DNA from 3 places in the Bradyrhizobium sp. WSM1253 genome. Region 2 is predicted to be linked to each of the others. Evidence: predicted binding sites of a transcription regulator. Region 2 holds the regulator's gene; each other region holds the start of a gene.

Region 1 (9,899 bases), 3.5 Mb from region 2:
TGGCGACGAGGTCGATGCCGATCCCGCCATGCAGGCCGGTCTCGATCGCGATCTTGAGCTTGGTGCCGACGCCATCGGTCGCGGCCACCAGGATGGGATCCTTGAAACCGGCGGCCTTGAGATCGAATAGGCCGCCGAATCCCCCGATTTCGGCGTCGGCGCCGGGCCGTGCGGTGGCGCGCACCATCGGCTTGATCAGGTCGACCAAGCGGTTGCCCGCATCGATATCGACGCCTGAATCGGCGTAAGTGAGGCCGTTTTTGCGGTCGGTCATGCCCGATTTCCAGTGGGTTTGCGGCTGGTTACGTCGAATTCCGGGGACGCGCAATGGCTCGCATGGCGCGCCGCCGTATACTATGTAGAGATATCAACCGGTTCAGCCTGCAAAGGGCCGAATTCGAGGTCAGGCCGGGTGCCGGGAAGCGCCGTGTGAGTATACCGAACATCATTACTTTGGGCCGCATCATGCTGGTCCCGATCATCGTCTGGGCCATCGTGTCGAGCCAAATGGAGGTGGCGTTCGCCGTCTTCCTGATCGCCGGTATCAGCGACGCGGTCGACGGCTTCCTTGCCAAGCGCTTCAACATGACGAGCGAGCTCGGCGCCTTGCTCGACCCGCTCGCCGACAAGGCGCTGCTGGTCTCGATCTACATGGCCTTGGGCATCTGGGGCGCGATTCCGCGCTGGATCGTCATCCTGGTGGTCTCGCGCGACATCATGATCGTCGCCGCCGTGATCATATCGTGGCTGTTCGACCGCCCTGTGGAGATGAAGCCCTCGAAGGTATCCAAGCTCAACACTGTGGCCCAGGTGGCGTTCGCAGCGCTGGTGCTGGCCGCCCTCGCCTTCGGCTTCAAAGCCGGTCCTTATGATATAATCCTGATGGGCCTCGTCACGATCTTCACGCTCTCCTCCGTGTCGCTCTATCTCGTCGAATGGTTGCGGCACATGAGCACGATCGAGGCCAAGTAGCAGCACGATCGAGGCCAAATGAGTTGGGAAGCGGCCCCGCAAAAGGCCAACTCCCGCTCGATTAAGTGGCATCTCTTCTAACGAAGCCGGCACGCCGGCACGGAGCAAAGCAAGCGTGCCAGGCCGCGTTCATCCCCGACAATTGGCGTTTTCGCTTCCGCATGCGGAGAGCCTGAGCCGGGACAATTTCCTTGAGGGCCCCGTCAACGCCGCCGGTCTTGCCCTCATCGACGCCTGGCCGGAATGGCCGAACCGGATCATGTGGCTGGCCGGCCCGGAAGGAAGCGGCAAGAGCCATCTCGCCGCGATCTGGGCCGAGGCCTCAGGCGCCCGCTCGACCACGGCCAATGGGCTGACCGCCGAAGCCGTCCCGGCTGCGCTCGCCACCGGCGCGCTGGTGGTCGAGGATCCCAAGGCGAGGGAATGCGATGAGCGCGCCCTGTTCCATCTGATGAATCTGGCCCGCGAGGACGGCGCCTACGTCCTCTTCACCGGACGCGAGGCGCCCGCCTCTCTCGAGATCGAGCTCGCCGACCTGCGCTCGCGGCTCCGCGCTGTCCCCGTTATCTCGCTGCTGCCGCCTGACGACCAGCTCTTCCGCGGCCTGATCGTCAAATTCTGCGCCGACCGCCAGCTCGCCATGGACGAGAGCGTGGTCAGCTACCTCGCCACTCGCCTGGAGCGGTCCTCGGCCGCCGCCCGACGGGCTGTGGACCTGCTGGACAGCGAGGCCCTGCGCCTCGGCCGCCCCGTCACCCGGGCCCTGGCGGCCGAGCTGCTCCGGGATGTCTGACCAAGGCGGCTTGACGCGGCCGGGCCGCGGAACATCAATGTCATCGAAACGTCATCGCTCTAACACATGCTCCCGCGGGTTTTGCGCGTAAGTCGCAAATTGGGGCGAACTGGATGGATCGACTTCTGATGGATTCTGCGCAAGCTGTTGAAGTTAAAGAGAAAGCCCCGGAAGCCGAAGGCCCGCCGGCGATCGCATCGAGCCCCGAGCGGTTCATCAATCGCGAGCTCTCCTGGCTGCACTTCAACCGCCGCGTCCTGGAGGAATCGGTCAATCCCAGCCACCCCATGCTGGAGCGGGTGCGATTCCTGTCGATTTCAGCGAATAACCTCGACGAGTTCTTCATGGTCCGCGTCGCCGGCATCAAGGCCCAGGTGCGCGAGGGCATTGCCGAGCGCAGCCCCGACGGTCTGACGCCGTCCGAGCAGCTCGCGCTCATCAACCGGACCGTTTCGCAGCTTGCCTCCGACCAGCAGGCAATCTGGCGCGACCTGCGCGGCACGCTCGCCGACGAGGGCATCGTGCTGGTCGAGGGCAAGGAAGTCACCAAAGCGGAACGAACCTGGGTCGAGGACTACTTCCTCAGCAACGTGTTCCCGCTGCTGACACCGCTCGCGATCGACCCGGCCCACCCCTTCCCGTTCATTCCGAGCCTCGGCTTCACCATCGCGCTCCAGCTCACGCGCGCCGCCGACGGCAAGCAGATGAACGCGCTGATCCGCATGCCCGGCAAGATCGACCGCTTCATCCGCCTGCCGGCCGAGGGCAAGATAGTCCGGCTGATCTCGCTGGAGCAGGCCACCGCGCTATTCATCAACCGCCTGTTCCCCGGCTACAATCTTCACGGCCAGGGCGCCTTCCGTGTCATCCGCGACTCCGAACTCGAAATCGAGGAAGAGGCCGAGGATCTCGTCCGCTTGTTCGAGACCGCGCTGAAGCGCCGCCGCCGCGGCTCGGTGATCCGGCTCGAGATCGATGCCAAGATGCCGGAGCAGCTGCGCAGCTTCGTACAGCACGCGCTGTCGACCGCCGACGACGAGGTGTTTTTGGTCGATGGCGTGCTCGCCATGAACGAGCTCTCGCAGCTCACCCGCCTCGACCGGCCCGATCTGGAATTCACCCCTTACGTGCCCCGCCATCCCGAGCGCGTGCGCGAGCAAGGCGGCGACATCTTCGCTGCGATCCGGCAGAAGGATCTCGTCGTTCATCACCCCTATGAATCCTTCGACGTCGTGGTGCAGTTTCTCCAGCAGGCGACGCGCGACCCCGACGTCGTCGCCATCAAGCAGACGCTCTACCGCACCTCGAGCAACTCGCCGATCGTGCGGGCGCTCGTGGAAGCTGCCGAAGCCGGCAAATCCGTCACCGCGCTGATCGAGCTGAAGGCCCGCTTCGACGAGGAGGCCAACATCCGCTGGGCACGCGACCTCGAGCGCGCCGGCGTGCAGGTCGTCTATGGCTTCCTCGAACTGAAGACCCACGCGAAATTGTCGATGGTGGTGCGCCGCGAGGGCGGCAGCCTCACGACTTACGTCCACACCGGCACCGGCAATTACCACCCGGTGACCGCGCGCATCTACACCGACCTCTCCTACTTCACCTCGGACCCGACCATCGGCCGCGATGCCGCCCGCGTGTTCAACTTCATCACCGGCTATGCCGCGCCGAGCGATCTTGAAAAGATGGCGGTCTCGCCGCTGACCTTGCGCAAGCGCATCATCGAGCACATCCAGGGCGAGACCGCGCATGCGCGCCACGGCCGGCCCGGTGCGGTCTGGATGAAGATGAACGCGCTGGTCGACCCCGACATTATCGACGCGCTCTACGAGGCCTCACAGGCCGGCGTGCAGGTCGAGCTTGTGGTGCGCGGTATCTGCTGCCTGCGGCCCGGCATTCCCGGCCTGTCGGAGAACATCCGCGTCAAGTCGATCATCGGACGATTCCTCGAACACGGCCGAATTTACTGCTTCGGCATGGGCCAGGGCCTGCCGAGCGCGAAAGCGGCTGTGTATATCTCCTCGGCCGACATGATGCCGCGCAATCTCGACCGCCGCGTCGAGGTGCTGTGTCCGCTGCAAAATCCCACGGTGCATCAGCAGGTTCTCGAACAGATCATGGTCGCCAATCTCAAGGACAATGAACAGAGCTGGCAATTGTTGCCGGACGGGTCCTCAACGCGTATGAAGACCGCGAAGGGCGAGGAGCCTTTCAACGTCCACAACTACTTCATGACCAATCCGAGTCTGTCTGGCCGTGGTAAGTCGCTCAAGGAATCCTCGCCGCGCCGCCTCACGCGCCGTAATGAACGTCATCAATCCTGATCCGGGATCGTCGACGTGAAGCGGCCGCGCAAGCGCGGCTCGAGCGTCGCGGTCATCGACATCGGCTCCAACTCGGTCCGTCTCGTCGTCTACGAGGGACTGACGCGGAGCCTGATTCCGATCTTCAACGAGAAGACGCTGTGCGGGCTCGGGCGCGAGGTGCAGAGCACGGGCCTGCTAGCGCCCGACGCCGTCGACAAGGCACTGACCTCGCTCAAGCGCTTCCGTGCGCTGTGCCGGGTGATGCAGGTCGGGCGGGTGTTTGCGATTGCGACCGCCGCTTGCCGCGACGCCTCCAACGGCCCCGACTTCATCGCGAAAGCCGAGCGCATCTGCGCGGTGAAGATCGAGATCCTGTCGGGCCCGCGCGAGGCGCGGCTGTCGGCGCTTGGCGTGATCTCCGGCATCCATCATCCCGACGGCATCGTCGGCGACCTCGGCGGCGGCTCGCTCGAACTGATCGACGTGCGCAAAAACACGGTGCGCAGCGGCGTGACGCTGCCACTCGGCGGCCTCGCGCTGCAGGACCTCGCGCATAAATCCCTGAAACGCGCCGACCGCATCGTGCGCGAAGCGCTCGACGGGGTGCCGCAGCTCAAGGCCGGGAGCGGCCGCAGCTTCTACGCCGTCGGCGGTACCTGGCGCGCGCTGGCGCGCATCCACATCATCCAGAGCGGCTACCCGCTCCAGGTGATGCACGGCTATTCGATTTCGGCTGCCGAGGCGCTCGATTTTTCCCGACGTCTCCGCCGGCTTGCGGCCGCCGGCATGCTTGCAGACATCGAGATCGTCGCCGACGCCCGGCGCCCGCTCCTCACCTATGCGGCACTGGTGCTCGAGCACATCATCCGGGTGGCGAAGCCGAAGACCATCGTGTTCTCGACCTTCGGCGTGCGCGAGGGCCTGCTGCACGAGAAGCTGCCGGAGTCCGAACGCAACAAGGACGGACTGATCTGCGCGGCCGAGGAGCTGAACCAGCTGCTGTCTCGTTCGGCAAAGCACGCGCGCGAGTTGATCGCCTGGACCGACCGCCTCGCGCGCGTGGTGAAGCTGCGCGAGACCGAGGAGGACCGCCGTCTGCGCCACGCCGCGTGCCTGTTGTCCGACATCGGCTGGCGGGTGCATCCCGATCATCGCGGCGAGCAGACGCTGAGCCTCGTCGTCAACGGCAATTTCGGCGCGATCACCCACACCGAGCGCGCCTTCGTCGGCCTGTCCGTGTTCTATCGCTATGCGGGGCTCAGCGAGGAGAACCAGCCGCCGGTCGCCATGCAGGAGCTGCTGACGCCGGCGCAACTCGAACGCGCCCGCCTACTCGGCGCGGCCTTCCGCGTTGCGCATCTGATCTCGGCGGCGCGTCCGGGCGTCTTGCCCGCGACGCATTTCCGCAGCGTGGGCCGCAAGCTGTTGCTGGTGTTCGAGCACCGCCTCGGCGATCTCGTCGCGGATCGCGTCGGCAGCCGCTTCCGCGCGCTCGCCCGCCTGATCAACCGCGCCGGCTCGATCGTGCGGCGCTAGCGCATGATCCGGAAAAGCCTGAAGCGCTTTTCCGAAAAGATTATGCTCGAAAGATAAGCCTATTCCGCCGAGGCCTTGGCGTGGCGCTCGGAGGACTCCAGCGCGGCCGCGCTCATGCTGCGCCGGCGCCAGATGGAGCCGACGGCCAGCACGACGACGACGCCGAGAGCTGCGCACAGATATTCGCCGCCTCCGCCGCCATGGGCGAATTGCGGCGGGATGCGCAAGGCGCTGAGCACGTTGTCGAGCGAGGCGCCGAACGGACCGTCGAACAGCGTGTGCAGCCTCGGCGCGATGCCGGGATCGGTAGCGATCACCTCGCCCGCAATCCAGCCGAGCAGCGCCGCGCCGGCCCACACCAGAACCGGCAGCTTTGCGAGCAGCGCCATGATCAGCGCCGCACCGGCGACGATCAAGGGCACGCTGATGGCAAGACCGAGCACCAGCAAGGGCGCGCTGCCATTGGCGGCCGCGGCCACCGCAATGACGTTGTCCAGGCTCATGACGATGTCGGCGACGACGACGATCTGCACGGCCTGCCACAGATGCGAAGCCGACTCCACGCCGTCCTCGTCCTCCTGTTCCGGCACCAGCAGCTTTGCCGCAATCACGATCAGCGCAAGACCGCCGACCAGCTTGAGGTACGGCAGCTCCATCAGGCTCGCGACGATGCCCGTGAAGATGATCCGCAGCACCACCGCGGCGCCGGCACCCAGGATCATGCCCCACAGCCGATGCCGCGGCTTGAGGCCGCGGCAGGCGAGCGCGATCACCAGCGCATTGTCGCCGGACAAGAGGATGTTGATCCAGATGATCTTGCCGACCGCGACCCAGAAGGTCGGTTCGGCCATCTCAACGCGGAACTGGGTGAAGAATGCCCCGATCGTAGCGGGATCGAAGATCTGCCAGAGCCAGTTCACACTACGTCCTTTCGCCGCGTCTCGTTACCTGATCGGCTGACGGATCAGCCGACGATCTCGTTGCCCGAGAAGAATTGCGCGATCTCGATCGCGGCGGTCTCCGGCGCATCCGAACCGTGCGCGGAGTTCTCACCGATCGACTTGGCGTAGAGCTTGCGGATGGTGCCGTCAGCCGCCTTGGACGGATCGGTCGCCCCCATCACGTCGCGATACTTGGAGACGGCACCCTCGCCTTCCAGCACCTGGACCACCACGGGGCCCGACGTCATGAAGTCCACGAGCTCACCGAAGAAGGGGCGCGCCTTGTGGACCGCATAGAAGGTCTCGGCCTGTTCCTTGGTCATGCGGATGCGCTTCTGCGCGACGATGCGCAGGCCCGCCTTCTCGATCACGGCGTTAACCGCACCGGTGAGGTTACGCGCTGTGGCGTCGGGCTTGATGATCGAGAAGGTGCGTTCGATGGCCATGATCTTGTCCTTGAAGAGAAAACGGTGGTTCGGAGTTGCCGGGCTTATATCGGCGCCTTCGCCATACGGCAAGCGACCGCCAAAACCGCCTCGCGGGCGCTTGGCCGCAGGCCAGGAGTCAGAATGCCAACATGGATTACGACGATTTCACCTAAATGAACCCAATCTGAAGGCCTCGTCAGGGTTTGGTTCAGCCTCGCTCGGATAACCTCAGGTCCATCGAAACCAAAGCCTCCTCCCGAGGCGGACCGTTTCGGCGGCCTTTCCATCGACGCGATAGCCCCGCGTCGGCAGTTTTGAGGAGATCACCATGTTGAGGAAACTTTCGCTCGCCGCCGTTGCCGCGGTTGCGCTTGGTGCCGCGCTGGCACCGACCTCCGCCTCTGCGCACTGGCATGGTGGCGGCTGGGGCTGGCACGGCGGCGGCGGCTGGCATCACGGTTACGGCTGGGGTGGCCCGCGCTTCTATGCCCCCGTCTCCTACGGCTATGGCGGCTGCTATGTGCGCCGGCTGGTCCCGACCCCCTGGGGACCCCGCTGGCGGATGATCAACCGCTGCTACTGAGCCCGACAGCACCTTTCCAAAGGTACCTGAGCCCCCCAAGGTACCTTCCAAGCGAAGCCCCGGCGTCCCCCAGCGCCGGGGCTTTGCATTCGGAGGGGGACATTGCGCGGCTTCACACAATTTTTGCTAGAATGCCGCGCAATCGCCGCGAGTGGCGAAACCATTTGGGGGCCAAGGACTTGGTACCGTGTTGCTTCTTTGAGAACACGGAACCCTGCGATGGCTGGCCCTTTTGCCAATGACAGCGAGCAAATCGACCGGCGCACCAGCCGCTCGATCTCCGATGCCGTGGCCGAACGGCTCCAGCAGAGCCTGCGGCCCGAAGCCAGGCTGCCGACGCACCTCGAGCAACTCCTCAATGAGCTGAAGCAGCGCGAGCGCGATTCGCACTGAGTTGACACGCACCGGCTTGCGGACACGGAAAAACGGGTTGCGTTTGATCGCGGGTGCGGTGACAAGGCCGCATGCTCTCCATCACCGACCTCTCCATCCGCCTCGCCGGACGCCTTCTGATTGACCAGAGTTCCGTGCAGATCACGCCCGGATCGCGCGTCGGCATGGTCGGTCGCAACGGCACCGGCAAATCGACCCTGTTCAAGGTGATCCGCGGCGAGCTCGCGGCCGAGCACGGCACGGTGACCCTGCCGCCTCGTTGGCGCGTCGGCAGCCTCGCGCAGGAAGCGCCGAACGGCCCCGAGAGCCTGATCTCGGTCGTGCTCAAGGCCGACCTCGAACGCGACGCGCTGCTCACCGAGGCCGAGAGCGCGACCGATCCGCATCGGATCGCCGAGATCCAGACCCGGCTGGTCGACATCGACGCGCATTCGGCACCGAGCCGTGCCGCCGCCATCCTTTCCGGCCTCGGCTTCTCCGCCGCCGACCAGCTCCGCCCCTGCGCCGAATTCTCCGGCGGCTGGCGCATGCGCGTCGCGCTTGCCGCAACGCTGTTCGCGGCGCCCGACCTGTTGCTGCTCGACGAGCCCACCAACTATCTCGACCTCGAGGGCACGCTGTGGCTCGAGGATCACCTCGCCCATTATCCGCGCACGGTGATCGTGATCAGCCACGACCGCGACCTGCTGGAAAGCTCGGTCGACCAGATCCTGCATCTGGAGCGCGGCAAGCTCACGCTTTACAAAGGCACCTACTCCTCGTTCGAAGAGCAACGCGCCATGCGCGAGATGCTCGATGCCAAAGCGGTCAAGCGCCAGGAAGCCGAACGCGCGCGCCTGCAAGCCTTTGTCGACCGCTTCAAGGCCAAAGCCTCGAAAGCCCGCCAGGCGCAGTCCCGTGTGAAAATGCTGGAACGGCTGAAGCCGATCACGGCGCTGGTCACCCAGGACGTGCGCGAGATCAGCTTTCCCGCGCCCGAGAAGATCCTGTCGCCGCCGATCATCGCCGCCGACAACGTCGTGGTCGGCTACGATCCGAACACGCCCGTGCTGAACCGCGTCACCTTGCGCGTCGACAATGACGACCGCATCGCGCTGCTCGGCTCCAATGGCAACGGCAAGTCGACGTTGGTGAAACTGCTCGCCGGGCGCCTCGCTCCATTCTCGGGCAAAGTGACCCGCGCCGACAAGCTCTCGATTGCCTATTTCGCGCAGCACCAGCTCGACGAATTGAACGAGGATGCCTCGACCTACGACCACGTCCGCAAGCTGATGGGCGAGGCGCCCGAAGCGAAAGTACGCGCCCGCGCCGGCGCCATCGGATTCTCCGGCAAGGCGGCCGACACCAAGGTCGGAAAATTGTCGGGCGGCGAGAAGGCGCGGCTCCTGCTGGGACTTGCGACCTTCTTCGGCCCCAACATGATCATCCTGGACGAGCCGACCAACCATCTCGACATCGACAGCCGCGCAGCGCTTGCGGAAGCGATCAACGAATTCCCCGGCGCGGTCATCATGGTCTCGCACGACCGCTATCTGATCGAGTCCTGCGCTGATCAACTCTGGATCGTCGCCGACCGCACCGTGACCAATTACGACGGCGACCTCGACGAATATCGCCGCCTGGTGCTGTCCGCGCGCAATGGCGAGCCCGCGCCGCGCGAACGCAGCGCGGTGAGCGAGAAGCCGCAGCGTCCGAGATCGGACAATCGCGGCTCGCTGAAGAAACGCATCGCGGAAGCAGAAACCGAGATCGCCCGCGTCAGCGAGATCATCAGCAAGATCGACACCGCGCTCGCCCTGCCCGACATCTTCAGCCGCGACCCCAAGCAGGCCGCCCAACTGTCGAAAGCACGCGCCAATGCGGCCGACGCGCTGGCACGTGCCGAGGAGCAGTGGCTCGAGGCGAGCACGCAGTTCGACGAGGCGGCGGGCTGACGCCTCCGCGACCGGG
Region 2 (9,899 bases):
CAGGCGCGCGGCAAGCTTTTCGCCGTCCGGGCTCTGGAACAGGTTCGACATGTGCCAGAGCTTCGTGGCCTGTTCCTGCAACGCCGCGACCAGCGCCGGATGGGCATGGCCGAGCGCATTCACCGCCACCCCGGAGGTGAAATCGAGATAGCGCTCGCCATTGGTCGCGATCAGCCAGCAGCCTTCGCCACGCTCGAAACCGAGGTCGGACCTGGCGAAAACGGGGAGCAAATGCGGCGCTGCGCTGTTAGTCATGACGGTCACTTGAATGTTGCGGACGGTGTAAGCGTGCATTACGCAACGCACCATCGACCGGCCCGGAAAACGAAACGTGCCGCCTCTTGAGGGCGGCACGTGCGACTATCTTAGGCCTGGTGAAACGGGTGTCAATGCCGCCCGGAAAGCCTCGCGAAACGCTGAATCCGTAGTCTTGCGGTGCCGATTTTGCGGGATTTAGCCACGGAACATGTGGAAGCGAGTCGGCGGACTCTTGCGCGGGAGTCACGCCATATTGTAGCGTTTGGATTGTCAGATACGACATCTCGTGCAGTGGTTCTGATCTTTAAGTCCTTATGTACCGGCGTAAACGTTCGGGCGTTCAAGACGCGCCCGGCGAGCCTTAAGGGATTCTGGCGGCACGGGTTTTTGAAGGCTTAGGCATTCGCTGCGAGGCCCCAGGATGGCTGGCGCGCAGCGAGGGAAAGGGTGCAATGACGGTTTTGACCTGGTCCGATGATCGCGTCGAGCAGCTGAAAAAGCTCTGGGAGGCCGGACTTTCGGCCAGCCAGATCGCGGCGGAGCTCGGCAATGTGACCCGCAATGCCGTGATCGGCAAAGTGCACAGGCTCGGTCTTTCGGGCCGCGCCAAGAGCCCATCATCGGCAGCGCCCCGGCCGCGCAAGGCGCGCCCCGCGCAGCACATGATGCGGGTGAGCCGCCCGATCTCGCGCGGCAACACCGCGCTGGCGCAGGCCTTCGAGGTCGAGGCTGAGCCGGATCCGGTCACCTACGACAACGTGGTGCCGATGAGCCAGCGGCTGTCGCTGCTCGAATTGAACGAGGCGACCTGCCACTGGCCGGTCGGCGATCCCTCGAGCCCGGACTTCTTCTTCTGCGGTGGACGGGCGCTGTCCGGCCTGCCCTATTGCGCCCAGCACTCGCGTGTTGCGTACCAGCCGGCGTCGGATCGGCGCCGCGCACCGGTGAAGCCGGGTCCGCGGTAATCACGGCAAGTCGTCGCGCAAAGACAGTTCAATAATTTCAGTGTCGTCCTGGCGAAAGCCAGGACCCATACTCCGAGCACGCAGTAGTCGTGCGAAAGGGGTAACTCGGAGTCTTCGCCAAACCACTCCCTGTGGTTATGGGTCCCGGATCAGCGCTCGCTTGTCCGGGACGACATCGGAGAATGCAGGGACAGCTCGCCAACAAACAAGCCTGCAACCCTACACCTGCTCCGCCTTCGCAAACCGATCATCCAGCGCGTAGCCGGCGCCGCGGACGGTGCGGATCGGGTCTTGCTCGCGGCCGAGATTGAGCAGCTTGCGCAGGCGGCCGATATGCACGTCGACGGTACGCTCGTCGATATAGATGTCGCGGCCCCAGACGCTGTCGAGCAGTTGCTCGCGCGAGAACACCCGGCCCGGGTGCTCCAGGAAGAACTCCAGCAGGCGATATTCGGTCGGACCGAGATCGATCGGCCGGCCTGAGCGCGCCACGCGGCGCTTGTCGCGGTCGAGCTCGATGTCGCCAAAAGCAAGCACGGTGGCGAGCCGCTCGGGGCTCGCGCGCCGCAGCAGGCCCTTCACGCGCGCCAGCAGCTCCGGCACCGAGAACGGCTTGACGATGTAATCGTCGGCGCCGGTCGCAAGACCCCGCACCCGCTCGCTCTCCTCGCCGCGCGCGGTGAGCATGATGATCGGGAGCTGCTTGGTCTCGGGACGGGTGCGAAGCCGGCGGCACAGTTCGATGCCTGACAGGCCCGGCAGCATCCAGTCGAGCACGATCAGATCGGGGATGTGCTCCTTGAGGCGGGTGTCGGCGTCGTCGCCGCGCATCACCGTCTCGACGTCATAGCCGTCGCCTTCGAGGTTGTAGCGGAGAAGCTCGGTCAGGGCTTCCTCGTCCTCAACCACCATAATGCGTGCGCCCATCGGGTCGTCGCTCCCTTAAGTCTTCAGGTGTTCGGTACCGTGTTGGCGAAGGTCGTCATGTCGCCCTTCGGCCGCTTGTCGGTGATCGCCTGGCCCTCGATCATGTAGAACACGGTCTCGGCGATGTTGGTGGCGTGGTCGCCGATCCGCTCAATGTTCTTGGCGCAGAACATCAGGTGAATACAGAACGAGATGTTGCGCGGATCCTCCATCATGTAGGTGAGGAGCTCGCGGAACAGCGAGGTGCAGATGGCGTCGACTTCCTCGTCGCCCTTCCACACCGCCATCGCCGCCGGCAAATCATGCGCGGCATAGGCGTCCAGCACCGACTTGACCTGCTGCTGCACGAGGTCGGTCATGTGCTCGAGGCCGCGGAACAGCTTGAGCGGATGGAAGTCCGTCTCCAGCGCCGCGACGCGCTTGCCCATGTTCTTGGCGAGGTCGCCGATGCGCTCGAGATCGGTCGCGACGCGCATGGCGCCGACGATCTCGCGCAGATCGACCGCCATCGGCTGGCGGCGGGCGATGGTGAGCACCGCACGCTCCTCGATGCGCTTCTGCAGCGCGTCGAGCTCGGTGTCGATGGCGACGACGCGCTGGCCGAGCGGGACGTCGCGGCGGATCAGCGCGTCGACGGACTCGACGATCATGCGCTCGGCGATGCCGCCCATCTCGGCGACCAGGCGGGTGAGTTCCTGGAGGTCGGTGTCGAAAGCCTTTGCGGTATGTTCGGAAGCCATGTCGCGTCTCCTCAGCCGAACCGGCCGGTGATGTAATCCTGCGTGCGCCGGTCGGTCGGCGACGTGAAGATCTTGCTGGTGTCGTCGAACTCGATCAGCTCGCCGAGATACATGAAGGCGGTCTTGTCGGAGACGCGCGCCGCCTGCTGCATGTTGTGGGTGACGATCGCGATCGTGTAATCCTCGGACAGCTCCTGGATCAGCTCCTCGACCTTGGCGGTCGAGATCGGGTCGAGCGCCGAACAGGGTTCGTCGAACAGGATCACCTCGGGCCGCACCGCGACGGTGCGGGCGATGCAGAGGCGCTGCTGCTGGCCGCCGGAGAGCGACAGGCCGGAGGCGTTGAGCTTGTCCTTGACCTCGTTCCACAGCGCGCCGCCGCGCAGCGCCTTCTCGACGCGGCCGTCCATTTCGGACTTCGAGATCTTCTCATACAGGCGGATGCCGAACGCGATGTTCTCGTAGATCGTCATCGGGAACGGCGTCGGCTTCTGGAACACCATGCCGACGCGGGCGCGCAGCAAATTGAGGTCCAGCTTGCCGTCGAGGATGTTGGTCTGGTCGAGCATCAGCTGACCAGTGGCGCGCTGGCCGGGATAGAGGTCGTACATCCGGTTGAAGATGCGCAGCAGGGTCGACTTGCCGCAGCCCGACGGACCGATGAACGCCGTGACGCGATTGGCGCCCAGCGTCAGGTTGATGTTCTTCAGCGCGTGGTGCTCGCCGTAATAGAAGTTCAGGTTGCGCACGGTCACCTTCGGGGGCGCCTCCGGCAGCACCGGCGCGTGGGGCAGCCCACCGGCCGCGCTCATCGATACGGAAAGATCACTCATTTTGCGGTCCTCTCGGCGCCAAGGATGCGCGCGCCAATATTAAGGGCAAGAACGGTCAGGGTGATGAGCAGCGCCCCGCTCCAGGCCAATTGCTTCCAATAGGCATAGGGGCTCTGCACGAAGTTGTTGATGGTGACAGGCAGGTTCGCCATCGTCTTATTCAGGCCGAGGCTGAAGAACTGGTTCGACAGCGCGGTGAACAGCAGCGGCGCAGTTTCACCGGCGACGCGAGCGGTTGCGAGCAGCACGCCGGTGATGAGGCCGGAGCGCGCGGCGCGATAGGCGATCCGCTTGATCACCAGCGAACGCGGCAGGCCGAGCGCCGAGGCCGCCTCGCGCAGCGCGTTCGGCACCAGCAGCAGCATGTCCTCGGTCGTGCGCAGCACCACCGGGATCACGATGACCGCGAGCGCGAGCGAGCCTGCGATCGCCGAGAAGCCGCGCATCGGCACCACCACCGCGCCGTAGATGAACAGGCCGATGATGATCGAGGGCGCCGAGAGCAGGATATCGTTGATGAAGCGGATCACCGAGGTCAGCCGGTCATTGCGGCCGTATTCGGCGAGATAGGTGCCGGCGAACATGCCGAGCGGCGCGCCGATGCCGACGCCGATCACGGTCATGATCAGCGAGCCGACGATGGCGTTGAGCAGGCCGCCCTCGTTCGATCCGGGAGGCGGCGTGTTCTCGGTGAACAGCTGGACATTGAGTCCCGCCAGTCCATTGTAGAGCAGCGTGATCAGGATCAGCGCGAGCCAGGTGACGCCGAAGGCCGTTGCGGCGATGCAGAGCCCGCGAACGACGATGTCCTTGCGGCGGCGGCGTGAATAGATCGGATTCATGGCGCTAGTTCCCCGCCTTCTTTTCCAGCCGCATCAGCATCAGCCGCGCCGCTGCAAGCACGAAGAAGGTCAGCACGAACAGCAGGAGACCGAGCAGGATCAGGCCGGACTGGTGCAGGCCGTCGCTCTCGGCGAACTCGGATGCGATCGCCGCCGAGATCGTGGTGCCCGGCGCGAAGATCGACGACGAGATCCGGAACGAGTTGCCGATGATGAAGGTCACCGCCATGGTCTCGCCGAGCGCCCGGCCCAGCGCCAGCATGACGCCGCCGATGACGCCGACGCGGGTGTAGGGGATCACCACGCTGCGGACGACTTCCCAGGTGGTGCAGCCGACGCCGTAGGCGGCTTCCTTCAGCACCGGAGGCACGGTCTTGAACACGTCGACTGAGATCGAGGTGATGAAGGGCAGCACCATGATGGCGAGGATCAGCGCGGCATTGAACAGGCTGAGATAGGACGGGGGACCTGCGAAGATCGCGCCCAGCACGGGCACGCCGTCGAAGATCTTGATCATGAAGGGCTGGAACGTGTTGGCGAGGAACGGACCCAACACGAAGAAGCCCCACATGCCGTAGATGATCGAGGGGATGCCGGCGAGCAGCTCGATCGCCATGCCGATCGGGCGGCGCAGCCATTGCGGGCAGAGCTCGGTGAGGAAGATCGCAATGCCGAGACCCACGGGAATGGCGATCAGCATCGCGATGAAGGAGGTGACGAGCGTGCCGTACATTGGCCCGAGCGCGCCGAGCACCGGCGGATCGGCCGACGGCGCCCAGCGCTGCGTCCACAGGAACGAGACCCCGAATTCCTTCATCGCCGGGAAGGCGCCGACGATCAGCGAAATGATAATGCCGCCGAGGATCAGAAGCACCGAGATCGCGGAGAGCCGCGTGATCCAGTAGAAGGTAACGTCGCCGAGCTTGAACGCGCTCAAGGCCTTGGCGCGATCATACGGTCCGGCGTCGTCGATTACATCGCTCTGAACGGCCATCTCTGCCACGCCGATCCCCTGTACTAAATAGCATACGTTTTTTTGTTGGTCCGTGCCCCGGATGCGGCGCATCGCATCCGGGGCACGAGCGTCGCGAAGCTAGCTCTTGATTTCGGCAGCCCAGGTCTTCTCGATCAGCTGAACGACCGGGTCCGGCATCGGGATGTAGTCGAGCTCTTCAGCCGCCTTGCCGCCGTTCTTGAAGGCCCAGCGGAAGAACTTGATGGCTTCCTGCGAGGCCGCCTTGTCGGTGGCGTCCTTGTGCATCAGGATGAACGTCGCCGCCGTGATCGGCCAGGACTTCTCGCCGGGCTGGTCGGTCAGGATGACGTAGTAGCCGGGAGCCTTGGCCCAGTCGGCGTTGGAGGCGGCCGCCTGGAACGCTTCGACGGTGGGCTGCACCGGCTTGCCGGCCTTGTTGACGAGGCCGGTGTAGGTCAGCTTGTTCTGCTTGGCATAGGCGTACTCGACGTAGCCGATCGAGTTCTTGGTCTGGCTGATATTGCCCGATACGCCTTCATTGCCCTTGGCGCCGACGCCGACCGGCCACTCGACCGCGGTACCCTCACCGACCTTGCTCTTCCAGTCCGCGCTGGCCTTGGCGAGGTAGTTGGTGAAGTTGAAGGTGGTGCCAGAGCCGTCCGAACGGCGGACCACGGTGATGGCCTCCGAGGGCAGCTTCACGTTCGGGTTGAGCTTCTTGATCGCGGCGTCATCCCATTTGGTGATCTTGCCGAGATAGATGCTGGCCAGCGTCTCGCCGTCGAACACCATCTCGCCGGGCTTCACGCCCTCGATGTTGACGACGGGAACGATGGCACCCATCACCATCGGCCACTGGACGAGGCCGTCCTTCTCGAGCTGCTCGGCCTTGAGCGGCGCGTCGCTGGCGCCGAAGGTCACGGTCTTGGCCTGGATCTGCTTGATGCCGCCGCCGGAGCCGATCGACTGGTAGTTCAGACCGTTGCCGGTCTCCTTCTTATAGGCGTCAGCCCATTTGGAATAGATCGGGAACGGGAACGTCGCACCGGCACCGGTGATATCGGCAGCAAAGGCCGCCGTCGTCGATGCGGCGACGATGCCAGCAGCGACGAGTGTTTTGAGGAAATTCATGCTGGTCTCCATACAGGGGAGCGAAGCGCCATCCGCGCCCGATCGCGCTCCCCGTGCCGCCCCTTTAGGAGCGGACAGCTGAGCTTTTACGAAGGTTTGGTGACAGTCGGATGACAGCGTTAAGCAGCTGAAATCGCTGGAATTTAGCTCAGAGCCGCAGGCTTGCCCTGGGGGAAACAGGCGGTGAAAGTGGCGCCCTGTTTGGGCACGCTTTCGATCAAAAGCCGGCCGCGATGGCGGTTAAGAATATGTTTCACCAGGGATAATCCGAGGCCGGTGCCGCCCTGCGAGCGGCTGTCGCCGACATCGACCCGGTAGAACCGTTCGGTTAGCCGCGGCAGGTGCTCCGGCGCGATGCCGGGGCCGAAATCCCGGACCAGGACCCGGATTTCCTGAGTTCCATCAGGGGCGGCGCCTGGCATCAGCGACACGATGACGCGACCGCCCGCGGCGCCGTATTTGAGCGCGTTCTCGATCAAATTCTCGAACAGGCGGAGCAGCTCCTCGCGGTCCCCCGCGATCAGTACCGGGGTCTCAGGGAGCTGGGTCTCGACCTCGACCTGGCGTTCCCGCGCCAGCGGCTCGAGCCCGTCGGCGACCTGCAAGATGATCGGCAGCAGGTCGACCAGGGTGTCGGGCCGCACATGGGCGGACAGTTCCACCCGCGACAGCGACAGCAGATCGTCGATCAGGCGCGCCATCCGGGTGGCCTGGTTGTGCATGATGCCGAGGAAGCGCTCGCGCGCCTTGGGATCGTCCTTGGCCTGGCCCTGGAGCGTGTCGATGAAGCCGGACAGCGCGGCCAGCGGCGTGCGCAGCTCGTGGCTGGCATTGGCGACGAAATCGGCCCGCATCTCCTCGACCCGACGCAGCGGCGTCTGGTCGTGGAAGGTCATCAGCATGCATTTGTCGGCGCCGCCGAAGGTGGTCGGCACCGGCACCGGCGTGATGGTCAGCTCCATCCAGCGATCGACCGGGACATGGTCGAGATAGGTCGCGCGCCGCGGCTCGGTGGTCGCGATCGACTCGCGCAGCGCCGTGATGATCTCGGGCGAGCGCAGCGCGAACTGGGCAAGCTCATTCCGGCGCAGCGCCGGCGCGAGCTGGGCGGCAGCAGCGTTGAGATGGATGACGCGGCCGGCGCGGTCGAGCAGCACCGCGGGATCGGGCATGCCGGCGACCACCGCGGCGACCGCCGCGCTCTCGACCGGATTGACGCGGCGGGTCTCTTCGCGCGAGGCGGCAGTATCGTGCAGGCGCCACGGGATCAGCGCTGCGGCCGCGACGCAGAAGAACACTGCGATGGCATGCAGTGCCGACAATTCGCCCAGCGAGACCACCACCGACAGCGCCAGCGCCGCGGCGATCAGGATGACGGTCGAGTGCCGCAGCCGGTCGGACCAGGGCTGGGAGGAGGGAGAAGATGGGGCGTCGATCGCCATCGGGGCGGGCTTCTCCAAAGGACGTTGCGCCGGTCAGGCGCCGCTGTCGCTGCGCTTTCTCACGTAAGCGGCTTTAGGCGCGGGCCCGGGGTCGAGCTTGAGCGCCGCCTGCTGCAGGCGCTTCGATCGTGCGCCGATGATAACTTCGCGAAACGTCAGCAAGATTACAGATATGACGAAAGGGGACAGATAATAGAGGACGCGGAACAGCAGCATCCCGCCCAGCAGCTCCTCGCGGTCCATCTGCCAGAGCCCGACCAGCATGGCCGCGTCGAACACGCCAAGGCCTCCGGGCGAATGGCTGGCAAAGCCGAGCAGCGTGGCCGAGACGAAGATCACCGCGACCACCACGAAGCCGAGATTGGGCTCGTCCGGGACCAGCACGTACATCGCCAGCGCGCAGAAGCCGAGATCGATGATGCCGATCGCGATCTGGAGCAGCGTCAGCGGGCCGCCCGGCAGCATCACGGTCCAGGGCCCGCGGCCGACCATCCGGGGCTGGGTCCAGACCCAGACCACGTAGGCGACCAGCCCGACGATGATCATCATCGCCAGCATCCGGTTCAGCCAGGGCGGAAGCATGTCGATCGAGGCCGCGGCCTCCGGATGATAGGAGATGCCGAGGCCCAGCACCGCGGCATTGCCGAGCCAGAAGGTCAGGCCGGCGAGGAAGCAGATCTTTGCGACGTCGATCGCGTTCAGGCCGTAGGCGGAATAGATGCGGTAGCGCACCGCGCCGCCGGTGAAGACGCTGGCGCCGACATTGTGGCCGATCGAATAGCTGGTGAAGGCGGCGAGCGCGTTGATGCGATAGGGCACGTGGGCGTGGCCGATCGCGCGCACGGCGAACAGGTCGTAGAAGGTCAGCGTGAAATAGCCCGCGGCGACGAACAAAGCCGCCAGCGCAATCTGGCTCGGCTCGGTGCTCTTGATCGCTTCGAGGACTTCGTTGACATCGATGCCGCGCAGCATGTGGTAGAGCACATAGCAAGCGATGCCGATGACAGCGACGCTGATCACAACTCCAAGCTTATGCAGGATTTGCTTCTGGCGCAGAAACGTCATCGCCCTGCGTATGGCTTCCAGCATCTAGACCTCGAACAACGCTTCAGCGGCCGGGGTGGCCAGCGAACAGGCGGACGACGCACGGGCACTCGACGAATCCTCGTCAGCGGCTCCGGCATCGCGCATGCCCCCTGCCCCTCCACTAGCGCGTTTTGGGGCGGAGTGGAATTCGACAATTCGAACAAAAAGTCGTGGCTTCAAGGTTTTAGGCAGGTTGCGGGCTCCTGATGCACGGTTTGGCGCTTTCGGCGGCAAGCCTGACGCGAATCTCCATGGCAATCCTGCGCAGACGCCATGAAGTTTTGATGATTTCGGCCGTACAATGTTCCGTCACGGCTTAAGTCGAAATCAATCTATGGGCGGGATTCCGCTGTTGAAAGAGGTCGCTCCGCGCGCGGCCGCTGCGGCGCGCACGATTACGTGGCCGACGGCTCGCGCTCGATCATCCGGTTGCACTGCGACATCACAGACGTCATCGCGGCCGCCGGCCAGCGGCCGCGATGAGCATGTCGTTCGGAGGTAGCGTTCTGCTCAGGCCGCAAGCTGCGGGCGCACCGCCTCGATGCCCGCGATCCAGCCGGCCACGGAGCGCCCGATCGCCTCGGGGTGATCCTCCTGGAGGAAATGCAGGCCGGCGCCGAGACGAACCAGCGCGCAGTGCTTCAGGGAGGCTGCAAACCGTTCGGCAAATTCCGGTGCGACCAGAGCTCCGGGCTCGCC
Region 3 (9,899 bases), 2.7 Mb from region 2:
AGACCACGAAGGGCGTGGTGGCGATGCGGCCCGTGATCGCCTCGATCGGCAGATAGTCGACATCGTTGCGGAACAGGTAGCGCGCGGCATCGCGGGGCGACATCGCGATGTCAGGCATGTGCTCGGGCATGAACTGCCGGGCCTGGAGTGCGCTGACGTCGGCGGCACGGAAGAAACGGTGCATATCGCCGCAGAGATCGCGCAGCCGCACGCCGGCATAGCGCGCCTGCCGTCGCTGGCAGAACTCCGGGATGGCGTCGGCCAGCAGCGCATTGTCGTCGTGCAGCCGCTTGAATGCGACGAGACCGGAGATCAGCGTGCCCGCCTTGCTTGCTTCGACGCCCGGAGTGAGCAGGAAGAGCAGGGAGTTGAGGTCGTTCTTCTCGGGGACGATGCGGTTCTCGCGCAAATATTGCGCGACGACCGGCGCGGGGATGCCGTGCTCGACATAGGCGCCGGTGATGCGATCGAAGCCGGGCGTGAGCAGCGTCAGCTTGTTCGGATCGGTCATGGCAAAGCCCTCGCTGAGGCCAGGGAAGCCATGCCAGGCGCTGTCGGGGGAGAGCTGCCACAGCGCAGGGTTGGTGGCGAGTTCGTCGGTGGAGAGTGTTTCCCAGGCGACGTTGTGGGCGGCGCCGGCGCGGCTGACGTCGGGAATTGCGACGCGGTCGGGGACGAAGGGTTCGAAGAACCAGCGGCGGTCCCGAGTCTGCTCCTTCTCCTCGAACTCCCGGCGCATCGCGCGGATTTTCTTGCGCAACTCGATGCCGAGCCGGATCGTGTCGTCCCACAACACTTCGCCGGAGCGGCCCTTCATCATCTGTGCGCCGACGTCGAGCGAGGCGAACAGCGGGTAGAATGGCGACGTGGAAGCGTGCTGCATGAAACTTTCGTTGAAGCGGCGGTGCTCGACGCGCCGTTTCTGGCCGCGGATGTGACGATCCTTGATGTGGATCTGGGATGCCTGCGAGAAGCTCGCGAGCTGCTTGTGGGTCGACTGCGTCGCGATGATGCCGGGAGCCTCGGGGGGAAGGTTGGTCAGCCCCATGGCGAAGCGGCCGGCATAGAGCGGGTGGAATTTCATGAAGCCGGCCCAAGCCTCGTCGAACAGGATGTGCTCGCAGAGATGGCCGATGCGCTTCAAGATCATCTCGGCGCTGTGAATGGTGCCGTCATAGGTGCACTGCTCGACCACGGCGACGCGGAACGGCCGCTCCTTGCGCCAGGCGTCCTTGTCCGTCACCAAGGGATGATTGCGGATCGTCTCGCGCAAGGTTTTCTCGTCGAGCATGTCCCAGCGCATCGGGCCAATCAGGCCCCAGGCGTTGCGGATGGTCGGCACGTAGACCGGAACGCCGCCATTGATCATCAGCGCGCCATGATGAGCGGCTTTGTGATTGTTGCGGTCGAACAGCACGAGATCGCCGTCGGTGACGAGAGCGCCGAGCGCGATCTTGTTCGATGTCGAGGTTCCGTTGAGCACGAAATAGGTCTTTTCCGCGCCAAAAATCTGGGCGGCTTCCTTCTGCGCCCTTAGCGCGGGACCTTCGTGGGTGAGGAGGTCGCCGAGGTCGAGCACGGAATTGTCGAGGTCGTCGCGGAACACGGACTCGCCGAGATGTTCGACGAACACCCGCCCGATCGGGCTGCGGTTGTAGAACACGCCGCCATTGTGGCCTGGACAGGTCCAGAGCTGGTTGCCCTCTTCGGCATAATCGACCAGCGCGCCGAAGAAGGGCGTCTTCAGCGTCTCCGCATATTGCTTCAGACGGCTGATCAGGTTCTTGGCGATGAAGGTCGGTGTCTCCTCGGACAGGAAGACATAACCGTCGATGAAGTCGAGCACCTCGACCGGCAGATCCTCGAACCGCTTGCGCCGGATCAGGAGGATGATCGGGAAATCGAGGCCGCGCCGCCGCATCAAATTGATCAGCGCCGAGGTCTTGCCCTCCAGGCCCTTCTTGCCCCAGTCCACCACCATGCAGCCGATTGCGGCATCGGTCTGCACCGCCATCTCCGCGTCCTCCAGCTTGCGGGCGCGAACGACCTCGAAGCCGGAACGCTGGATCTCCTCGATGATCTGGTTGAAGCGGACACCTTCGAGGTCGTCGGCGTCGAACACAGGTGCGGCGAACAGGAAGTTGAAGCGCTTGAAATAGTCCATGTCATGTCCCGAATGTGCGAGACCGACAGGTCTCGACACATTTGATGACAGCTGGATGACAGGGAGCGCGATCCCGAGCGGGCCGGGTCGGATGACCATCGGCTCAGTCCAGCAGCTTGTCCAATGTGATCGGGAAGCGGCGGATGCGTTTGCCGGTGGCGTGATAGACGGCGTTTGCGATCGCCGCCGGGACGCCGACGATGCCGATCTCGCCAATGCCCTTGATGCCGAGCCCGTTGATGTGCGCGTCCGGCTCGTCGACGAAGATCACGTCGATGTCGTGAACATCCGCATTCACGGGAATGTGGTACTCGGCGATGTTCGCGTTCATGATCCGACCGAAGCGATGATCCATCACCGTCTCCTCATGGAGCGCCATCCCGATCCCCCAGACCACGCCGCCCATGATCTGGCTGCGGCCGGTCTTGGTGTTCAGAATCCGCCCGGCCGCAACGCGCTCACGACCCGCGTCACGCGAATGACGTTTAGCTCTTCGTCCACCTTGACCTCGGCGAAGACGGCCGAATGGGTGTTGCGCGCGTGTTTCTTGTCCTCACCGAACTGGTTGAGCTTCTCCTTCTCGATGCGCTCGACGCCGCCATGGCGCATCGCGTCGGCGATCGAGACTGCGCGGCTGTTGTCGCTGGCGCTGGCAATGCTGCCGTCGGTCAGCACCGTATCGACAAGCTCGGCGCCGGCGACCGGCGAGCCTGGCATCTTCCCGGCCAGAGCTAACAGCTCCTTGCGCACTTCCTCGGCGGCTGCGAGCACCGCATGTGCGCTCGAGGCGGCCATCCAGGAGCCGCCCTCGACAGGCGCCTGCGGCAGACTGGAATCTGCGAGCCTGACGCTGATGTTCTCGATTGGCAGGCCGAGTGCGTCGGCTGCGACCTGAGCGACAATGGTGTAGGTGCCGGTGCCGATGTCCGATGCGGCACATGACACCTCGGCATGTCCGTTCGACGTCAGCGCGATACGGACGGCGACCGGCATCTGCAGTGCTTCCCACACACCCGTCGCCATGCCCCAGCCGACCAGCTCCTTGCCGTCGCGCATCGAGCGCGGCACAGGATTGCGTCTGCTCCAGCCGAAGGCGTCCGCGCCGCGCGCGTAGCATTCGCGCAACTGCTTGCTGGTGTAGGGCAGGTTTTCGCTCTGGTCGCGATCCGAGTAGCACTTCAGCCGCAGTTCGACCGGGTCGAGCTTGAGCGCGACGGCGAGCTCGTCCATGGCGCATTCGAGCGCGCAGACGCCCGACGCCGCGCCCGGTGCGCGCATATCGCAAGGCGTGGAGACGTCAAGGTGAACCAGCTTGTGCGCGAAGCGGCTGTTCGGACTCTTGTAGAGCTGTTCGGCCCAGCCGGTATCGTTGCGCGCAAAATCCTCGTAGCGCGAGGTGACGGCAATGGCCTCGTGCGTAACGGCGTCGAGCGTACCATCCGATTTTGCGCCGAGCGCGACGCGCTCGATGGTCATCGGCCGGTATCCGAGCCCGTACATCTGCTGCCGCGTCAGCACGACGCGAATGGACCGCTTCAGCGCGAGCGCGCCGAGCGTTGCCAACACCACCTGATATTGCGGCCGCAAGCCGGAGCCGAAGGCGCCGCCGACGTATGGCGAGACCACGCGAATGTCATCCGGTTTCTTGTCGAACACCCCGCAGAGAAATTTGTGGACGTTCTGGACGCCTTGAGTCTTGTCGTAGATCGTGAGCTTGCCATTGCTGTCCCAGACCGCCGTAGTCGCATAGAGCTCCATCGGATTGTGATGCTCGGTCGGTATCACGTAGTCCGCCTCGTGGCGCACATAAGCTCCCGCAAGAGCCGCTACGGCGTCGCCCCGCGGCTTGTGCGGCTTGTCCTTCTCGGCAGCGTTGCTGCGCTCGCCTTCGAGGTCGGTCGCAAAACCATGCTGCTCATATTCGACCCGCACGAGAGTCGCGGCAAATTTCGCGGTTTCCCAGTCCTCCGCCACGACCAACGCAATCGGCTGGCCATTGAACTTGATCGTGTCATCATAAAGCGGACGGAAAGGCGAGCCTTCCTCGGGCGCTACTTCGTCCTTCCACGAATCGTCCTTGTCGGCCAGTGGCGGACGGTTCGCATGCGTGAGCACGTCGAGTACGCCTTCGACCTGGAGTGCCGTACTGGTGTCGAGGCGGGCAATGCGCCCGCATGGAATGGTGGCCTCGACCACGAAGCCATGGAGGAGCCCGTCCGCCGGAAATTCGCCGGCGTATTTGGCGGCCCCGGTGACCTTGGCTCGGCCGTCGACACGCGACGTTGGCGTTCCGACATAAGCGTTCATAGGGTCCTCACGCGATCTTCTTGTGAGCCTGGGATTGCGGTGTGGCGTTCGCCGCCTGTGTCAGCGTCCGCACGATGGCGCGGCGTGCGAGCTCGACCTTAAAGCCGTTATGTGAGCGGGCCGTTGCTCCCTGGAGCAAGAGATCCGCGGCGTGCGAGAAGTGATCGGGCGTCGCGGCCTGACCGCGCAACGCAGCTTCGGCTTCGAGGCTGCGCCAGGGCTTGTGAGCCACGCCGCCGAGCGCCACGCGTGCCCCGCTGATTGCGTTGCCCTCCAATTCGAGCGCGGCGGCAACCGAGACCAGAGCAAAGGCATAGGACATGCGGTCGCGAATTTTGAGGTAGCTGTAGTTTTGAGCAAAGCCGAGCGGCGGCAGTTCGATCGCCGTGATGATCTCGCCGGTGCCGAGGTTGGTATCGACGTGAGGCTTGTCGCCGGGCACCCGGTGGAAATCAGTTAGCGCGATGGTGCGTTCGCCGGAGGGGCCCGCGATGTGCACGAGCGCATCGAGCGCGGCCAGCGCCACGCTCATATCGGACGGATTGGTCGCGATGCAGGCGGCGCTCGTACCCAGGATCGCATGGTTGCGGTTCAGCCCGTCCATCGCCGAGCAGCCGCTGCCGGGATGTCGCTTGTTGCAGGGCGTGGCCGTGTCATAGAAATAGGCGCAGCGCGTTCGCTGCATCAGATTGCCGCCAACGGAGGCCATGTTGCGCAATTGCGCCGAGGCGCCGGCCAGAATGGCGCTGGCGAGCAGGGGATAGCGCTGCTCGATCAATGGATGATAGGCGAGGTCCGAGTTCGGCACCAGGGCGCCGATGCGCAAGGACCCGTCGGCCGTCCCCTCGACCTTGCGGAGCGGCAGGCGGGAAATGTCGATCAGCCGGGTGGGGCGCTCGACATTCTCTTTCATCAGGTCGATCAGATTTGTGCCGCCGGCAATGAGTTTTGCGCCGGGATCGGCGGCGAGCAGGCGAATCGCGTCGGCGACATCATTGGCTCGGGCGTATAGGAAGTTGTTCATGGCTGGCCCATTGCCTGCTGGATGGCGGCGACGATGTTCGGATAGGCGCCGCAGCGGCAGAGGTTTCCGCTCATCGACTCCCGGATCTCGTCGGTATCTTTGGCACGGCCTTCGACGAGCAGTCCGGCCGCCGAACATATCTGTCCCGGCGTGCAATAGCCGCACTGGAAGGCGTCATGGTCGATAAACGCCTGTTGCAGTGGATGCAGCGCGCCGTCGTTGGCAAGGCCTTCGATGGTCGTGATCTTCGCGCCGTCGTTCATGACGGCGAGCGTGAGGCAGGAATTGATTCGCCGGCCGTCCACCAGCACCGTGCAGGCGCCGCACTGACCATGGTCGCAGCCCTTCTTGGTGCCGCTCAGCGCAAGATGGTCGCGCAAGGCATCGAGCAGCGTGGTCCATGGCACGAGATCGAGCGTGTGACTGACGCCGTTGACGACAAGATGGATCGGAATGCGTTCGGAAATTTGATGCGTGACATCGCCCATGTCCTGCTCCCTGCGACGGCGACCGTGCCGGACGTCAGCCGTGTTGACGCGGGGGCACGCCTCCGCCGGCCAATAGCGCCCAACGGACCACCGACCGGTTGGTTCCTTTTGATTCTCTTGCCGGCAGTTCGCCCTTCCGAGAGGTTGCGATCAGCGCTTCGCTTCGCCGAACACCACATTCGGCACGGCGCGGTTGACGACCTCGCGCAGCGCGAAGCTCGATTGTACCCGCGCGACGCGCGGCAGGCGCGACAGCTCCATGCGGTGGATGCGCTCAAAATCCTGGATGTCGCGGGCGAGCACGATCAGGATGTAGTCGTCGGTCCCCGACATCAGGAAGCAGCGCACGACGGACGGGCATTTCACCACTTCCGCCTCGAACGCCTTCAACGCCTCGTCGCTTTGGCTTTCCAACGCGATGCGGACCAGCACCGTGGTGGTAAGGCCGAACTGCGCGAGGTCGAGCGTGGCCTGATAGTCCTGGATATAGCCGTCGTCTTCCAGCGCCTTCTGGCGCCGCGCGAGCGCGGTGCTTGATAGCCCAACCTTGTTGGCGAGCTCGGTGTGGCTGGCCCGCGCATTGGTCGTGAGTTCCGCGAGGATTGCGAGATCTTTCCGGTCGAGGGCCAAAGTTTCGTTTCCAGCGTGAAAGGGCGTTTGCGCGCCGGAAACCGGCGCAGGGATGTCAAAGCTAGCGGATATTTGCACGAAACCAAACCGGGCAGGTCGCTACGATCATGAGGTGAATCAAAAGGAGGCCAGGGATGCGCGTCGGTGTGCCCAAGGAAATCAAAGTGCAGGAATATCGCGTCGGGCTCACCCCGGGCGCAGTCCGCGAATATGTCGCGGCCGGGCACGAGGTGACCGTCGAGAGCGGCGCGGGTGGCGGCATCGGCGCATCCGACGAAGTCTATAGGCGGGCAGGGGCCACCATTGCCGACAGCGCGCGCGACATCTTCGCGAAGTCCGACATGATCGTGAAGGTGAAGGAGCCCCAGAAAAGCGAGTGGGCCCAGCTCCGCGAAGGCCAGATCCTGTTTACTTACCTTCATCTTGCGCCGGATCCCGAACAGGCCAGGGGTTTGCTCGCCTCCGGCTGTACTGCGATAGCCTATGAAACCGTCACCGACGCGGCCGGTCACCTCCCCCTGCTTGCGCCGATGAGCGAAGTCGCCGGCCGCCTCACCATCGAGGCCGCCGGCGCCGCGCTCAAGCGTTCGGCCGGCGGCCGCGGGCTGCTGCTGGGCGGCGTTCCCGGCGTGCAGCCGGCGCGGGTCGTCGTGCTCGGCGGCGGCGTGGTGGGAACGCAAGCAGCGCGCATGGCCGCGGGCCTTGGCGCCGAGGTCACCGTGATCGACCGCTCCATTCTAAGGTTGCGGGAGCTTGATGACCTCTTTGCAGGGCGCGTGCGCACCCGCTTCTCCACCATCGAGTCAGTCGAGGAGGAGGTGTTCGCTGCCGACGTCGTGATCGGCGCGGTGCTGGTGCCGGGCGCGAGTGCGCCCAAGCTCGTCACGCGTGCGATGCTGGCATCGATGCGACCGGGCGGCGTGCTGGTCGACGTCGCGATCGATCAGGGCGGCTGCTTCGAGACCTCGCACCCGACCACGCATGCAGAACCAACTTATGTGGTCGACGGCATCGTGCATTATTGCGTCGCCAACATGCCCGGCGCAGTGCCGGTGACGTCGAGCCAGGCGCTGAACAACGCGACGCTACCGTTCGGCTTGATGCTCGCGGACAAGGGTTTTGCCGCGGTGCTGGAAAATCCACATCTGCGCAGCGGGCTGAATGTGCATCGCGGCCGCATCACCAACAAGGCGGTGGCGGAGAGCCTCGGGCTGGAATTTGCTCCGGTGGGGAGCGGGCTGGCGGCATAGAGCATGATCCGGAAAAGTGCGCAGCGGTTTTCCAGGCCGGAAGAAGAAAACTATTGTCCCGTGCCCGTCCTGCGGAAGGAGCTTCCCCGCCGGGAGGCAAAAAAGCCAATCGCTTCCATTGCTGTTTGGGGCCGAAACGACGACATTTCCATCAGAAATTGATGGATTGACTGCTATGGAACGCACCAGGTTTGAGCCTTTCGGCGAGCAATTGGTGTCCGCAACGGACACCCAACCGCGCTCGCGCGGGTCGAAGCTGCTGCTGCGGGTTGGTACCGGCCTGTTCTGGTCGCTGGTTGCCGGCATCGTGCTGGCGCGTGCGGCCTTCTTCGAGCCCGGCGTCTACGATGGCTTCAGCCGCGTCGCCTCGCTGGCCAAGAGCCTGATCTTCTAAGGCGCGCCTGATCTTCTAAAGGGCGCCTGACCTTCAGAGCCAGATTATTCCGGGCTGAGGATAGAACTTCCCTGAGCCCTGATATGTCGAAAACTTATTTCCCAATCGGATGGCGCTGCGTATAAATCCTTCTCCTTGGGAGAGATTTGTGTCGCAGAATCAAGCATCCAGCCCGGCCGACGCCAAGCCGACCACGGCCACTGGCCGCATCGTCGCGCTGATTCCCGGGATCCTCCTCTGCATCGCCGTGGCCGGCGTTTCGGCCCTGCTCGAACGGGCGGAATTGGGCGTCTTCGAACATCCCTATGTCGAGGCGCTGGTGATGGCGATCTTGCTCGGCATGGCCGTGCGCAGCTTCTGGAAGCCCGCGCCGCGCTGGCAGTCCGGCATCGCCTTCAGCGCCAAGCAACTGCTCGAAGTCGCCGTCATGCTGCTGGGGGCCTCGATCAGCTTTGCTGCTATCGCGGCGTCCGGGGTCGCGCTGTTGGCCTCGATCGCAGCGGTCGTCGTGATCGCGCTCTGCGTCTCCTTCGGCATCAGCCGCCTGCTTGGTCTCTCGACGCGGCTCTCGATCCTGATCGCCTGCGGCAACTCGATCTGCGGCAATTCGGCGATCGCCGCGGTGGCGCCGATCATCGGCGCCAACAATGACGAGATCGCATCCTCGATCTCCTTCACCGCGATTCTCGGCGTGATGATGGTGCTCGGCCTGCCGCTGCTGATTCCGCTGCTGCAGCTATCGGCCACGCAATACGGTATCCTCGCAGGCCTCACCGTCTATGCCGTGCCGCAGGTGCTGGCCGCGACGGTGCCGGCGGGACTCGTCTCGACGCAGATCGGCACGCTCGTCAAGCTGATGCGCGTGCTGATGCTCGGGCCGGTGGTCGTCGGCCTCTCGCTGACCGCCTCGCGCTGGCAGAGCGACGCCAAGAAGAGCAATGTCGGCTTTTTCCGCCTGGTCCCGTGGTTCATCCTCGGCTTCCTTGCGCTGGCGACCCTGCGATCCCTGGAGATCGTGCCGTCCACGGTGGTTGCCCCGATCACGCGGATCACGGGTTTTCTCACGGTGGTGTCGATGGCTGCACTTGGCCTGGGCGTCGACGTGAAGGTGCTTGCGAATGTCGGGGGCAGGGTGACGGCCGCTGTGACGCTGTCGCTGATGCTGCTGCTCGGCATCAGCATCGCGCTGGTGCACTGGTTCAAGTGAGCGGCGCGACACTGCCGTAGGGTGGGCAAAGGCGCGAAAGCGCCGTGCCCACCATTTCTCTCATGGAGAACGATGGTGGGCACGCTTCGCTTTGCCCACCCTACGAAACTGGCTTCCCGCAAGCGGGGCGAGGTAAGATCAAATCACGTCCGCGAGCGAATGCCCGTGCAGCTCGATGTTCAGCCCCTGCATGCCCATGTCGTTGAGCTCGCCGCCCATCGCTTTGATGCTCTCCTCGCGGATCAGCGACATCAGTCCGCGGCGCAATGCCAGGAATTCCGACGACATCATCATCGACTGCTGCCGCGGCCGCTCCAGCGGGATCGGAATCTCCGCCTTGATCGAGCCGGGGCGCGCGGTCATGCAGTAGACGCGGTCGGACAGGAAGATCGCCTCGTCGATGTCGTGGGTGACGAACAGCACCGAGATCTTCAG

What was found. The regulator PhoB, encoded in region 2, activates phosphate uptake and scavenging genes when phosphate is short. The targets are predictions, from matches to a motif close to TGTCATNNANCTGTCAT.
Region 1: a site for PhoB is predicted at 1,804-1,820, ahead of BRA1253DRAFT_RS05405 (RNA degradosome polyphosphate kinase). Genes of this name have one in related genera too.
Region 3: a site for PhoB is predicted at 2,209-2,225, ahead of BRA1253DRAFT_RS09100 (Orn/Lys/Arg decarboxylase N-terminal domain-containing protein). Genes of this name have one in related genera too.

The regions. Positions count from the first base shown of each region.
Region 1 is NZ_JH600073.1:727,134-737,032, forward strand. It holds gene purM (phosphoribosylformylglycinamidine cyclo-ligase) at 1-274, opposite strand, end outside; gene BRA1253DRAFT_RS05395 (CDP-alcohol phosphatidyltransferase family protein) at 430-972, shown strand; gene BRA1253DRAFT_RS05400 (DnaA ATPase domain-containing protein) at 1,088-1,765, shown strand; gene BRA1253DRAFT_RS05405 (RNA degradosome polyphosphate kinase) at 1,894-4,086, shown strand; gene ppx (exopolyphosphatase) at 4,102-5,604, shown strand; gene BRA1253DRAFT_RS05415 (TerC family protein) at 5,664-6,524, opposite strand; gene ndk (nucleoside-diphosphate kinase) at 6,569-6,991, opposite strand; gene BRA1253DRAFT_RS05425 (hypothetical protein) at 7,302-7,556, shown strand; gene BRA1253DRAFT_RS44325 (hypothetical protein) at 7,776-7,949, shown strand; gene BRA1253DRAFT_RS05430 (ABC-F family ATP-binding cassette domain-containing protein) at 8,021-9,883, shown strand.
Region 2 is NZ_JH600073.1:4,265,412-4,275,310, forward strand. It holds gene BRA1253DRAFT_RS21730 (aspartate aminotransferase family protein) at 1-255, opposite strand, end outside; gene BRA1253DRAFT_RS21735 (GcrA family cell cycle regulator) at 711-1,223, shown strand; gene phoB (phosphate regulon transcriptional regulator PhoB) at 1,443-2,150, opposite strand; gene phoU (phosphate signaling complex protein PhoU) at 2,174-2,890, opposite strand; gene pstB (phosphate ABC transporter ATP-binding protein PstB) at 2,902-3,723, opposite strand; gene pstA (phosphate ABC transporter permease PstA) at 3,720-4,565, opposite strand; gene pstC (phosphate ABC transporter permease subunit PstC) at 4,570-5,559, opposite strand; gene pstS (phosphate ABC transporter substrate-binding protein PstS) at 5,659-6,672, opposite strand; gene BRA1253DRAFT_RS21770 (ATP-binding protein) at 6,816-8,114, opposite strand; gene BRA1253DRAFT_RS21775 (lysylphosphatidylglycerol synthase domain-containing protein) at 8,148-9,203, opposite strand; gene BRA1253DRAFT_RS21780 (haloalkane dehalogenase) at 9,711-9,899, opposite strand, start outside.
Region 3 is NZ_JH600073.1:1,534,588-1,544,486, reverse strand. It holds gene BRA1253DRAFT_RS09100 (Orn/Lys/Arg decarboxylase N-terminal domain-containing protein) at 1-2,164, opposite strand, end outside; partial or broken gene BRA1253DRAFT_RS09095 (xanthine dehydrogenase family protein molybdopterin-binding subunit) at 2,268-4,471, opposite strand; gene BRA1253DRAFT_RS09090 (xanthine dehydrogenase family protein subunit M) at 4,479-5,495, opposite strand; gene BRA1253DRAFT_RS09085 ((2Fe-2S)-binding protein) at 5,492-5,983, opposite strand; gene BRA1253DRAFT_RS09080 (Lrp/AsnC family transcriptional regulator) at 6,134-6,613, opposite strand; gene ald (alanine dehydrogenase) at 6,748-7,863, shown strand; gene BRA1253DRAFT_RS09070 (hypothetical protein) at 8,039-8,257, shown strand; gene BRA1253DRAFT_RS09065 (YeiH family protein) at 8,406-9,464, shown strand; gene BRA1253DRAFT_RS09060 (ABC transporter ATP-binding protein) at 9,603-9,899, opposite strand, start outside.